DNA from 2 places in the Bradyrhizobium genosp. P genome. Region 1 is predicted to be linked to the other one. Evidence: riboswitches for the same ligand, from Rfam matches in the RefSeq annotation. Region 1 holds a riboswitch; the other holds the start of a gene.

Region 1 (5,836 bases):
GCCGTGACCTGCGAGTAAACCATCCATCCATCCGCCGACGCGCCTCGTCACGTCAGCAAAACATTCGCCGCCATGCGGCGCAGCATGGGGATTCTGCAACCAGTCGTCGACGGCCTGCGGCGCCTGCGCTCGGACTTCGGCTAAGGATCGCCCCGCCCAGCGACCGAAATCGCAATCCCGTAGCCTCGGCTCTTCTCTGGAGGCGATCGCAAGGCCTTCGGCTGTCTGCGCGGCGCAGAGCGCCGGGCTGCGCAGGACAACGTCACACAGTGGAAGGCGGCCGAGCCTGGAGAGACGTTCTCGTCCGCGCATCCAGCGGCTCATCCGCCGCAAAGGCGATCAAGCTGACCGAAGCGGTCGAGGCTGAGCACAGCAGATTGAGGCGCGTCGTCATGGCCGTCTGCTGCGAAGGGCGCTCAAGACGTCGAGCGGTGCTGCGCAAACTGGCGCTCGGCGGCGACACCGAACAACAGGCCGAGCGTCGTCCACATGATCAGCTGTTTTCCATGACTTAGAACTGCCAGTGCGCGCGGGCGGCAAAGATATTGACCGGTCCGCGGTCGGAATTGTAGCCGGGATTGTCGACGAATTGATAGTCGAAGGTGATCCGCGTCGACAACGTCATCGCGTAGCTGTAATAGGCTTCCAGAATCCTCTCGGTGCCGTAATTGGGCAATTGCCCGTCGCCGACCAAGATGCCGATCCCGCCGGCATTGAGGAATGCAATGTGAGCGCTGCTGATACCGTTGACGATGCCCGCGATGCCGATCGTGTCGTCCGGCCGCCCCCATGATTTGCCATTGATCGAAACGCCGCCCTGTACGGTACGGTCAATGTCGGTAAAATCCCATGGCTCCTTATTGCCGTCGGCCCAACCAGCCCGGAAAAATAATCCGAAATTATCGTTGACCTGCTGTTCAACATTCAAGCTGACGCCGGGCCGGCTGGTGTAGGAGCGAACCGCGTTGATGTCGGCAGGCGTTCCGGTCACCTGCGCCAGCGCCACCGCCGCGGAATATTCGCCCATGCTGCCACGTTCCAGGTACCCGGTGATCCTAATCTTGCCCGGCTGGCCCCACAGTTTGTGCCGCTCCTCGAGTTCGCCGACCAATTCGAACTGCTGGAAGGTCGGATCGAGCGCGTAGCCCGTCGGACTGTTGCCGCCGGCTGGCGTGTTGGACAGGTTAAAGATGCCAGCGCGCAGCGTCCACCGCCCTGTGTACCACTCCGCGGCAGCGCCGTAGCTATAACCCCAGCCGTCGCCGGCATAGTCGAAGGTGCCGGCGTTGATCATCGACCAGTTGAGGAAGTCGACTTTCGGGTTATTGGCGTATTTGTTCGTGTCGAAAATATCGACGATGCCGAACCGCCCCACCGTGAATACCAGTCGGTCGGTGCTGCGCGTGCCCGCGAACTGAAGAAAATCGTCGTCGACTTTCTCCTCCTGTCGGGCATTCTCGACATCGCCGCCGAGATCGATAGTCTGACGCAGGAACGCGCGTTGCAGGCGGGCGTAGGGATAGGCCGACCCGAGCTTGTAGGATTCCGCGCTGGGGAAGCCGGCGACGCCGTGGGTGTTGTCGAAGCCGAAGCCCTGATCGATCTCCGGATTGGCCCAGAACTCGGCGCCCTGCCACAGCTTCACGCCGGTCGACAGCACCAGGTCGAAGGTCTCTCGGCTCGTCCCACCCCCGGACAGGCTGTTGGTGCCGTCGTAAGGCGAGCGGAACGACGGGTGGGCCTGATTGACGAAGGTCGCCTGGCCGTGAACCGCGAAGATATCCATCGCGGGCATGAAGCGCGACGGTGCATAAGCATCCGGTCGCGTAGGATCATCGAAGCGATAGTTGAGGCCGAGACGGAACTGCTCCAGCGAGAGATCAGAACTAATGCGTTGCCCCGAACCCGGATAGCTGACCGTCTGGGTCGGGAAGCCGGTCCACAGAAACTCGCCCTTCACCGTCCAGCTCGGCGCTACCGGCACTTCAACACCGGCACCCGCGGCCCAGCCGAACCGCCACAGCAATCGGGATTCGTCGATGCCGGGACCAGCTTGAGTCAAGTCCTGACTGTTATAGGTCCACGCAAAGCCGCCGGTTGCGTAGAACAGCCAATTGCTGGGCGCGTAGCCGATCCGGGCGCGCACCGTGCCGGACGCCAGCATGGTCTCACTGTAGGTGACCGCACCGAGCGTTGGCGAGGTGAAGCTGGCGATGCCGCCGGTGGAGAGGCCGGAAAGATCCTGGAACGTGGGGAACGTGGCATCGGCTTCGACGCCGAGCACCACCCGGTTGTACAGCATGTAATTGTAGCCGCCCTGCACGCCTATCAGCCAGCTTCCGCTCTCGTAGAACGCATCGGGCGAGCGATACATGTCGAGCGAGCCGGATACCGGCGGCGTGCCTGGCGTCGTTGCATTCGCGGTCCAGTTCGAATTACCGAGCGCGAGGCCGACATGGCCGCCAATATAGAAGCCGGTCCATTCGTAGATTTGGTTTTCCACCGGCGCCTTCGCGGCGAATGGCGAGGATAGATCGGCCGCGTCAACTCTTGGTGCAATAAACACGCTCGCTGCCGCACAATATGCACGGGCCAGCGATACAATTCGAGATGCAAAGTGGACAGAACAGATTTTGGCATGCGGAGCCATGGCGGCACTCCTTCCGCGAGACAGACATCATTCGTCGTCATCGCAGCGAAGAACCGCCCCAAGCGCGCGCACCGCACGCTGGATGGATGACTGTTCAGGCCGGTCTCCTGACTTGCGGGTCGATGCTCTGTTTCCGCCTTCCCGGGCTAGAAAGCCCAGTGGCTTTTGGAAGAGAGCTCACCGCCTACAGTTGCGGGCGCAGTTGCGGATTTGGCTAAGCCTCACCGCATTCCCATCTCGTTGATCTCGCGACCAACGAACCTGAACGTGACCATTCTTCAGTTCGGTCGCTCCAGATGTCAAGCGGCCGCCGATGAGCCCGCCTAGAAACCGCTGTCAGCCCCTCCGCTCATGCGAAAAGCATCGTCGCGGCGCTGGAGCGCGAAGGGGACGCGGAAACCGCAGCAGCGATCCGCGGCCTAGCGCCAACGAACGTGCGGCGCGTTTCGGCGAGACGGATCACCAGCGCGCGGGATTTGATGGCCCACGGCTGCGGCAGATGGTTGCGCAGGCGCTAGGCGAATCCAGGAGCCGGGCCGAATTCGACGCGAAACTGGCGACGCTGGGTCTCCGGCTCCGGATGGGTGACCATAAGGATATCCGCGTCGTCGAGGCCGCAGACGGCACAGTGCTGGGGTCGTTGGCTCGATTGACGGGGCTGCGCAAAACTGCGCTCGAAGAGAGGATGGCGTTCCATGAGCGAAGGCAATCAACAGCGGCCGAACATCCATCAGACGACAAACAAGCTCCTGCGGCGCCTGGCGTGAGGGGGTGACGGAAGGGCGCAGAATGCGCTTGGGTACGACGGTGGTGGAGACCAACATCCACTATCTGACCGCCTCGAGCTCGTTGGGAGACGGTGTTCGGGCGCTGATCCGCACCATGAAGAAGATCACAACGATCACTGGCGAGGCCGGAGCCAGGCTGTGCGACCATAGCCGGACCGTGAGGCTGTGGGTGCTGGACATCGCGCGTGCGGCGCGTTCCAAAGCCAAGCAGAGCCGGGAGAATCTCGCGCGGGCGTACGGCAAACTGCGCAATTCGACCAGCCGTGGTGGGACAGGCGAAGCGGTTCTCCAAGGAGATCGCCGAACAAGTGAAGCGCGCTTCGGGAGCCCGCAAGCAGCTGATGCTGGAGGGCCTGCGTCAGGAACTCGATGCGATGGTGCCGCTCATCAAGCAGGTGATGAAGCAGACCAGAGCGCGCAGCTTCCGTGGTGATACACGCTCTGCAGGCAAGATCGTCAGCCTGTTCGAGCCGTCGACAGAAATCATTCGCAAGGGCAAAGAGGGCAAGCCCAACGACTTCGGCAAGATGCTGAAACTACAGGAGGCCGAAAACCAGATCCTGATTGACTATGAAGTCTACGCTCAGCGACCGCACGATTCGGAACTGCCGATTGCCGCCATCGAAACGCATCAAACGATGCTCGGACGTACCCCACGCTTCGTAGCGGCAGACGCCGCCTTTTACTCCGCAAAGAATGAGGCAGCCGCGAAAGCGAAAGGCGTCAAACGCCTATGCATCCCCAATGGCACCGACGTCGCTCCTTATGAATGCCTTGACTATCGGGCTTGAACGGTCGCACTGCGAATGAGTCGGCTCGCAACAATGCTTCGGAGATTGGCAATTCGCCTCGGATGTACCCCATGATGGCCACACCCCCGATCCTACATAGAGGCAAGTGCTGGCGAGAGGCCCACGCGAAAACGGATTGACGAGGCGGCCCGTTAGACAAGGCCGCGCCGGCAATAAACCGAACTGTAGTTCAGTTCCGCAACTCGGACGTAGCCGGCGCCAGAGAAAACGGCCGGCGCTCAACTGTAAATCGGAAACCGTGCGACTAGATCCCGTACGGCGTCGCGAGCGTTCCTCTCGACCGCCGCGTTTCCGCCCTCACCGTTGGCTCCAAGCCCGTCGATAATGGCAAGGATCAGGCGGCCGACCTCAACAAATTCAGTGGCGCCGAAGCCGCGGGTCGTCGCAGCGGGCGTTCCGAGGCGAACCCCAGACGTGACTGTCGGCGGTTGCGGATCGAAGGGAACCCCGTTTTTGTTGCAGGTCAGGTGGGTCCGGCCGAGGGCAGCTTCGACGGCTTTGCCGGTCAGGCCTCTCCTGCGAAGGTCTACCAGCATCAGATGAGTATCAGTGCCGCCCGAGACAACATCAACGCCACCAGCCATGATTGTGTCGGCGAGGATACGGGCGTTCTCGGCAACCGCTCGGGCGTAGTCCCCGAACTCAGGACGCAAGGCTTCGCCAAAGGCGACTGCCTTCGCCGCTATCACATGCATTAACGGCCCGCCCTGAAGGCCAGGAAAGACAGATGCGTTGATTTTCTTGCCGATCTCGGGGTCGTTCGACAATACCATGCCGCCGCGCGGCCCGCGCAGGGTCTTATGAGTAGTGGTCGTAACAACGTGAGCGTGATCTAGTGGATTGGCGTGAACCCGACCCGCGACCAGGCCCGCAAAATGCGCCATATCGACCATCAGGATAGCACCGACTTCATCAGCGATCGTCCTGAAGGTGGCAAAATCGATGAAGCGAGGATAGGCTGATCCTCCAGCAAGAATGATCTTCGGGCGATGTTTCCTGGCGAGATCGCGAACCTCGTCCATGTCGATACGATGATTGTCCTCTCGCACGCCATAGGAAACGACATTGAACCATTTTCCGGACTGGTTCACCGCCGCGCCGTGGGTCAAATGACCCCCGGCGGCAAGGTTGAGGCCAAGAAATGTGTGCCCCGGTTGCATGAGCGCCATAAACACAGCCTGATTGGCTTGGCTACCGGAGTTTGGCTGGACATTGACGTACGTGCAGTTGAAAAGGCGGCGCGCACGCTCGCGCGCCAGTTCCTCCGCCTCGTCGACAAACTGGCAGCCGCCATAGTAGCGGCGCCCGGGGTAGCCTTCGGCGTATTTGTTAGTCAGAACTGACCCCTGTGCTTCCAGGACGGCGCGCGAAACAATGTTCTCTGAGGCGATGAGTTCTATTTCATTGCGCTGTCGGCCCAATTCTCTGCCGATGATGCCATATAGATCGGGGTCGGCCTCCACCAGTGCAGACTGAAAAAATCGATCACCGATGGCACCAGCGCCAAATCGTGCGGAACTCTCCATCTCTGCTCCTATCCGCCCGTCGTGGGCGTGTCCCGAGTTAACCTGTCCAGCCCAAAGCCG
Region 2 (5,836 bases), 2.3 Mb from region 1:
GCGGAAGGCGTCGAGCAGCTCCATCTTCGAGCGTGACGTCTCGATCGAGATCACATCCGCGTCCATCGCACCGATCGCGTCGATGATGTCGTTGAACTCGGAATAGCACATGTGGGTGTGGATTTGGGTCTCGTCGCGGACGCCGGACGAGCAGATGCGGAAGCACTCCACGGCCCAATCGAGATAGGTGTTCCATTCCGAGCGGCGCAGCGGCAAGCCTTCACGCAGGGCCGCTTCGTCGATCTGGATCATGCCGGCGCCCGCGGTCTCGAGGTCGGTGACCTCGTCGCGGATCGCCAGCGCGATCTGACGGCAGGCTTCGCTGCGCGGGATGTCATCGCGGACGAACGACCAGTTGAGGATGGTGACCGGTCCGGTCAGCATCGCCTTCATCGGCTTCTTGGTCAGCGACTGCGCGTATTGCCACCATTCGACCGTCATCGGCTTCGGGCGCGAGACGTCACCGAACAGGATCGGCGGCCTGACATAGCGCGAGCCGTAGGACTGCACCCAGGCATGGTCGGTGAAGACGAAGCCGGAGAGCTGCTCGCCGAAATACTGCACCATGTCGTTGCGCTCGAACTCGCCGTGAACGAGCACGTCAAGGCCGATGGTTTCCTGCCAGCGCACGGTTTCGGCGGTCTGCTCCTGCAGGAAGGTCTTGTAGTTGGCGTCGCTCAGCCCGCCCTTGGCATGGGCCGCGCGCGCCTTTCGGATTTCCGGTGTCTGCGGGAACGAGCCGATGGTCGTAGTTGGGAACGCCGGCAGATTGAAGCGCGCGTGCTGCACGTCGGCACGGTCTTCAAACGCGCTGCCCCGGCGACGCATCGCGGCGTCGACCCCGGCCAAGCGCTGCGCGACCTTCGCGTTATGAATCCGCGGTGAGGTCTTGCGCGCAGCTGCAGCGGCATCCGAGGCTTTCAGGGGCGCCTCGACCTGACTGCGGCCGCCGCCAAGCGCGGCACCCAGCGCGGCCAGTTCCTCCATCTTCTGCACGGAGAAGGCGAGCCAGCTCTTCACTTCGGCATCGAGCTTGGCCTCGAGTCCGAGATCGATCGGAACGTGCAGTAGCGAGCAGGAGGGCGCGATCTGCACGCGATCCTTGCCGAGCTTTGCGATCACGGGTTCGAGCCGGCCGAGAATCCTGCTCAGATCGGCGCGCCAGATGTTGCGGCCGTCGATCACGCCGAGCGAGACGATGCGGTCGGCGGGCAGGCGGGCGAGGTCGTCGAGCTGCTCGGGCGCGCGCACCAGATCGAGATGCAGGCCGGCGACGGGGAGCGCAAAGGCGGTGTCGCGGTTCTCACCCAGGCTGCCGAAATAGCTCGCCAGCATGATCTTGATCTGCGGCACCGCCTTGGCGATCTCCGCATAGGCATGGCGTAAGGCGCTACGTGCCGCATCGTCGAGATCGAGCACCAGGCAGGGCTCGTCGATCTGCACCCACTCGGCGCCGCGGGTGGCGAGCTCGCGCAGGACCTCGATATAGACAGGCAGCAGCCGGTCCAGCAGCGACAGGGTGTTGAGGCCGGCATCCTTGCTCTTGGCGAGCTTCAGGAACGTGACCGGACCGACCAGCACCGGGCGGGTCTGGTAGCCCAGCGCCTTGGCTTCTTCATATTCCTCGATCGGCTTGCGCGAGGCGAGGCTGAACTGCTGATCGTCAGACAGTTCCGGCACCATGTAGTGGTAGTTGGTGTCGAACCACTTGGTCATTTCCTGCGCCGGTACGCCGTGACCATGGCCGTGAGGGGCATGGCCGCAGGACGCATCATGGGTGTGACCTTCGGCGCCGCGCGCCATCGCGAAATAGGTCGCGAGCGGCACCGCGCCACCGGTCCAGCCGTAGATTTCGGGAATCGCGCCGACCATGATCGAGGTGTCGAGCACCTGATCGTAGAAGGAGAAATCGTTCGACGGAATCACCGACACGCCGAGCTTCTTCTGCCGCGCCCAATTGGCGGCGCGTAGCCCGATACCGGTTTCGATCAGGGCCTGCTGGTTTGAAGTGCCGGACCAGAAGCTTTCGAGCGCAAGCTTGAGTTCGCGGCGCGGGCCGATTCGCGGCGTGCCGAGGGTGGCAACGGCAAGTGAAGAGGAAGATGTAGAAGACATTGGCTTAACCCCAAAAGTTGGGGGCAAAGGCCGTAGTGACACGTCTGGACTCCGCAAACGCGGATAGCGCGTGCGGGGTCGCAACCGCACCACCGGGACACCCCGCCCGTGGACGTGTATGTTGTCGAGGCAGGTCTCCTGGCTCACGGGTCTCAGCTACCGTCCGGCCTTCCCGAGGCTTGCGCCTCAGTGGCTTAGGTGGACGGCGGCTCACCGCTTACAGTTGCGGGGGCAGCGCCGGCATTACACCGGCTTCCCTCTTAGCTTCGAAAGAAACTGCCTTTCGAAGAACCACGACGCGCCCACTTATCGGCAAGATCCCGCGCCCGTCAACACACGTGGGCTCGATCGAAGTTTCCCACCGATTCCCACAGGGCGCTCGACCAGAATTCGAAAATTTTTCACTGAGGCGGATCGGGCCGTTGACACGACGTCTCAAATCACACCACATGTAGGTGTCACGGTCTGCCATATCTCTAGATTTGGTAGCTAAGAGGGAAGCCGGTGGACTACGGGTTGATCCGTAAAAGTCCGGCGCTGCCCCCGCAACTGTAAGCAGTGAGTTGTTCCCGCCCTGTTAAGTCACTGATGCTAAACAGCATTGGGAAGACGAGGGAGCAACAGCGACCTGCAAGCCAGGAGACCTGCCGGGACATCGAATCTACGTCCACGGGCGGGGTGTCCCGGCGGTCGCTTGCATTGCCATGCCGGTGCTTGCCGCCGGTTGATGCAGCGTCCCCTCGACATCCAGCCCCAACAAAACATGCATGGGGTCTGCACGATGTCACTCTCTCTCGATCGCGAAGTTAAGTCAGCGCCGCTCATCCTTCTGCGTCCGGAATCGCTCGCCGCGCCGGAGACGGAGCTTCCCATGCAGGTGATTCGCCGTAACGGCACGGTCTCGAGGTTCGACGCCAGCAAGATTTCGGTGGCGATGACCAAGGCGTTCCTGGCGGTCGAAGGGCACACCGCTGCTGCGTCGCGCCGCGTGCACGAGATCGTCGAGCAACTCACCGCCGAGGTCGTCGGCGCGCTGGCGCGCCGGATGAGCGAGGGCCGCACCTTCCATATCGAGGATGTGCAGGACCAGGTCGAACTGGCGCTGATGCGCAGCGAGCACCACAAGGTGGCGCGCGCTTACGTGCTTTACCGCGACGAACGCACCCGGCAGCGCGCCGAGCAGGACGCTGCAAAGGCGGCAAAGCCCGCTGCCGCCGGGCCGACGATCCATGTCACGTTGCCGAACGGCGCCAAAGTCCCGCTCGACCAGGCGCGGCTTGCGCTGATCATCAACGAGGCCTGCGCCGGGCTCGACGGCGTCGACGCCGCGCCTGTCGTCGCCGAGACCCAGCGCAACGTCTATGACGGGATCAGCCAGGACGAACTGGCGCAGGCCTCCGTGATGGCCGCGCGTACGCTGGTTGAGCAGGAGCCGAACTATACCTATGTCAGCGCGCGCCTGCTGCTCGACAAGCTCCGCACCGAGGTACTGTCCTACGTCCATGACGTACCGACCAATGCGTCGCAGGCGGACATGGCCGTGCGCTATGCCGAGTATTTCCCGGCCTATATCAAGACCGGCATCAAGGCCGAGTTGCTTGACCCAGAACTCAGCCGCTTCGATCTGGCGCGGCTTTCGGCGGCGCTGAAGCCCGAGCGGGATCTGTCGTTCCAGTTCCTCGGCCTGCAGACGCTATACGACCGCTACTTCCTGCATGTCCGCGGCAACCGCCTCGAGCTGCCGCAGGCCTTCTTCATGCGCGTCGCCATGGGGCTCGCCGGGCGCGAGATCGACCGCGAGGCGCGCGCGATCGAGTTTTACGATCTCTTGTCGTCGTTCGACTTCATGGCTTCGACGCCGACGCTGTTCAATTCCGGCACGCTGCGGCCGCAGCTCTCGTCGTGCTTCCTGACCACCGTGGCCGACGACCTCGACGGCATCTTCAAGTCGATCAAGGACAACGCGCTGCTGGCGAAATATTCCGGCGGCCTCGGCAATGACTGGACCCGCGTTCGTGGTCTCGGCGCGCACATCAAGGGTACCAATGGCGAAAGCCAGGGCGTGGTGCCGTTCCTGAAGGTGGCCAACGATACCGCGATCGCCGTCAACCAGGGTGGCAAGCGCAAGGGCGCGGTCTGCGCCTATCTCGAGACCTGGCATGTCGACATCGAGGAATTCCTCGACCTGCGCAAGAACACCGGCGACGACCGCCGCCGCACCCACGACATGAATACTGCGAACTGGGTGCCCGATTTGTTCATGCAGCGCGTCGAGACCGACGGCGAATGGACACTGTTCTCGCCGGACGAGACGCCGGATCTGCACGATCTCTACGGCAAGCCGTTCGCCGAGCACTATGCGCATTACGAGGCCAAGGCGGCGCGCGGCGAGATGCGGGTGTTCAAGCAGGTCCGTGCCGTCGACCTGTGGCGCAAGATGCTGACCATGCTGTTCGAAACCGGCCATCCCTGGATCACCTTCAAGGATCCCTGCAATTTGCGCTCGCCGCAGCGCCATGCGGGGGTGATCCACTCCTCGAACCTCTGCACCGAGATCACGCTCAACACGTCCGACGACGAGACCGCGGTCTGCAATCTCGGCTCGATCAACCTCCTCAATCACATCCAGGACGGTAAGCTCAACGAGATCAGGCTGAAGAAGACGGTGACGACTGCGATGCGGATGCTCGACAACGTCATCGACATCAATTTCTACACCATCCCGGAAGCGCGCCGCTCCAACCTGCGGCACCGCCCGGTCGGTCTCGGCCTGATGGGCTTCCAGGACGCGCTGCACGCGCTGCGGATCGCGGCGGCGTCGGATGCTGCAGTTACCTTCGCCGATACCAGCATGGAGGCGATCTCCTACTACGCGATTTCGGCCTCGGTCGATCTTGCTGCCGAGCGCGGCCGTTATCCCTCATTCGACGGATCGCTGTGGAGCCAGGGCATCCTGCCGATCGACTCGATCGAGTTCGTCGCCGATGCCCGTGGCGGCCTCGAAATGGATCGCTCCAGCACCCGCGACTGGGGCGCCTTGCGGGGGCGCGTCACCTCGGTCGGCATGCGCAATTCGAACGTGATGGCGATCGCGCCGACGGCGACGATCTCCAACATTTGCGGCGTCGCGCAGTCGATCGAGCCCGCCTACCAGAACCTCTACGTCAAATCCAACATGTCCGGCGATTTCACGGTCGTGAACGAGTTCCTGGTGCGCGATCTCAAGGCGCGCGGACTGTGGGACGAGGTGATGGTCAACGACCTAAAATATTTCGACGGCAGTGTCGGCACCATCGACCGCATTCCCGATGATCTCAAGGCGCTCTACGCGACCGCCTTCGAGATCGACTCGAGTTGGCTGGTGGAAGCCGCGTCGCGGCGGCAGAAGTGGATCGACCAGGCGCAGTCGCTCAATCTCTACATCGCCAATCCCTCCGGCAAGAAGCTCGACGCGCTCTATCGCCTGGCGTGGTCGCGTGGCCTGAAGACGACCTATTACCTGCGCTCGCGCAGCGCGACGCATGTCGAGAAGTCGACGCTGAAGGGCACCGACGGCAAGCTCAATGCGGTGTCGTCGGCGGCGATGATGTCGCCGGCGCCGGACCTGTCGGGCGCCATCGCCTGCTCGATCGACAATCCCGACTGCGAAGCCTGCCAGTAAGCGAAAAGGACCAACAATCATGCTCGACTGGTCAGAAGCCACGACCGCTCCACGGAAGAC

Evidence for each region. Region 1 has a riboswitch for cobalamin ahead of ACP2YO_RS42760 (carbohydrate porin). Riboswitches for the same ligand answer to the same signal wherever they lie in the genome.
Region 2: it holds a riboswitch for cobalamin, as region 1 does, so the genes downstream of both, metE (5-methyltetrahydropteroyltriglutamate--homocysteine S-methyltransferase) here and ACP2YO_RS42760 (carbohydrate porin) in region 1, are expected to answer to the same signal.

The regions. Positions count from the first base shown of each region.
Region 1 covers NZ_CP188195.1:8,908,145-8,913,980, forward strand. Annotated here, with positions in the region: gene ACP2YO_RS42750 (histidine phosphatase family protein) at 1-324, opposite strand, end outside; gene ACP2YO_RS42755 (hypothetical protein) at 270-515, shown strand; gene ACP2YO_RS42760 (carbohydrate porin) at 512-2,503, opposite strand; cobalamin riboswitch at 2,731-2,929, opposite strand; partial or broken gene ACP2YO_RS42765 (ISNCY-like element ISBva1 family transposase) at 3,407-4,184, shown strand; gene glyA (serine hydroxymethyltransferase) at 4,469-5,776, opposite strand; gene ACP2YO_RS42775 (phosphoenolpyruvate carboxylase) at 5,814-5,836, opposite strand, start outside.
Region 2 covers NZ_CP188195.1:1,247,539-1,253,374, forward strand. Annotated here, with positions in the region: gene metE (5-methyltetrahydropteroyltriglutamate--homocysteine S-methyltransferase) at 1-2,115, opposite strand, end outside; cobalamin riboswitch at 2,227-2,426, opposite strand; cobalamin riboswitch at 2,560-2,781, shown strand; gene ACP2YO_RS06030 (ribonucleoside-diphosphate reductase subunit alpha) at 2,897-5,776, shown strand; gene ACP2YO_RS06035 (ribonucleotide-diphosphate reductase subunit beta) at 5,796-5,836, shown strand, end outside.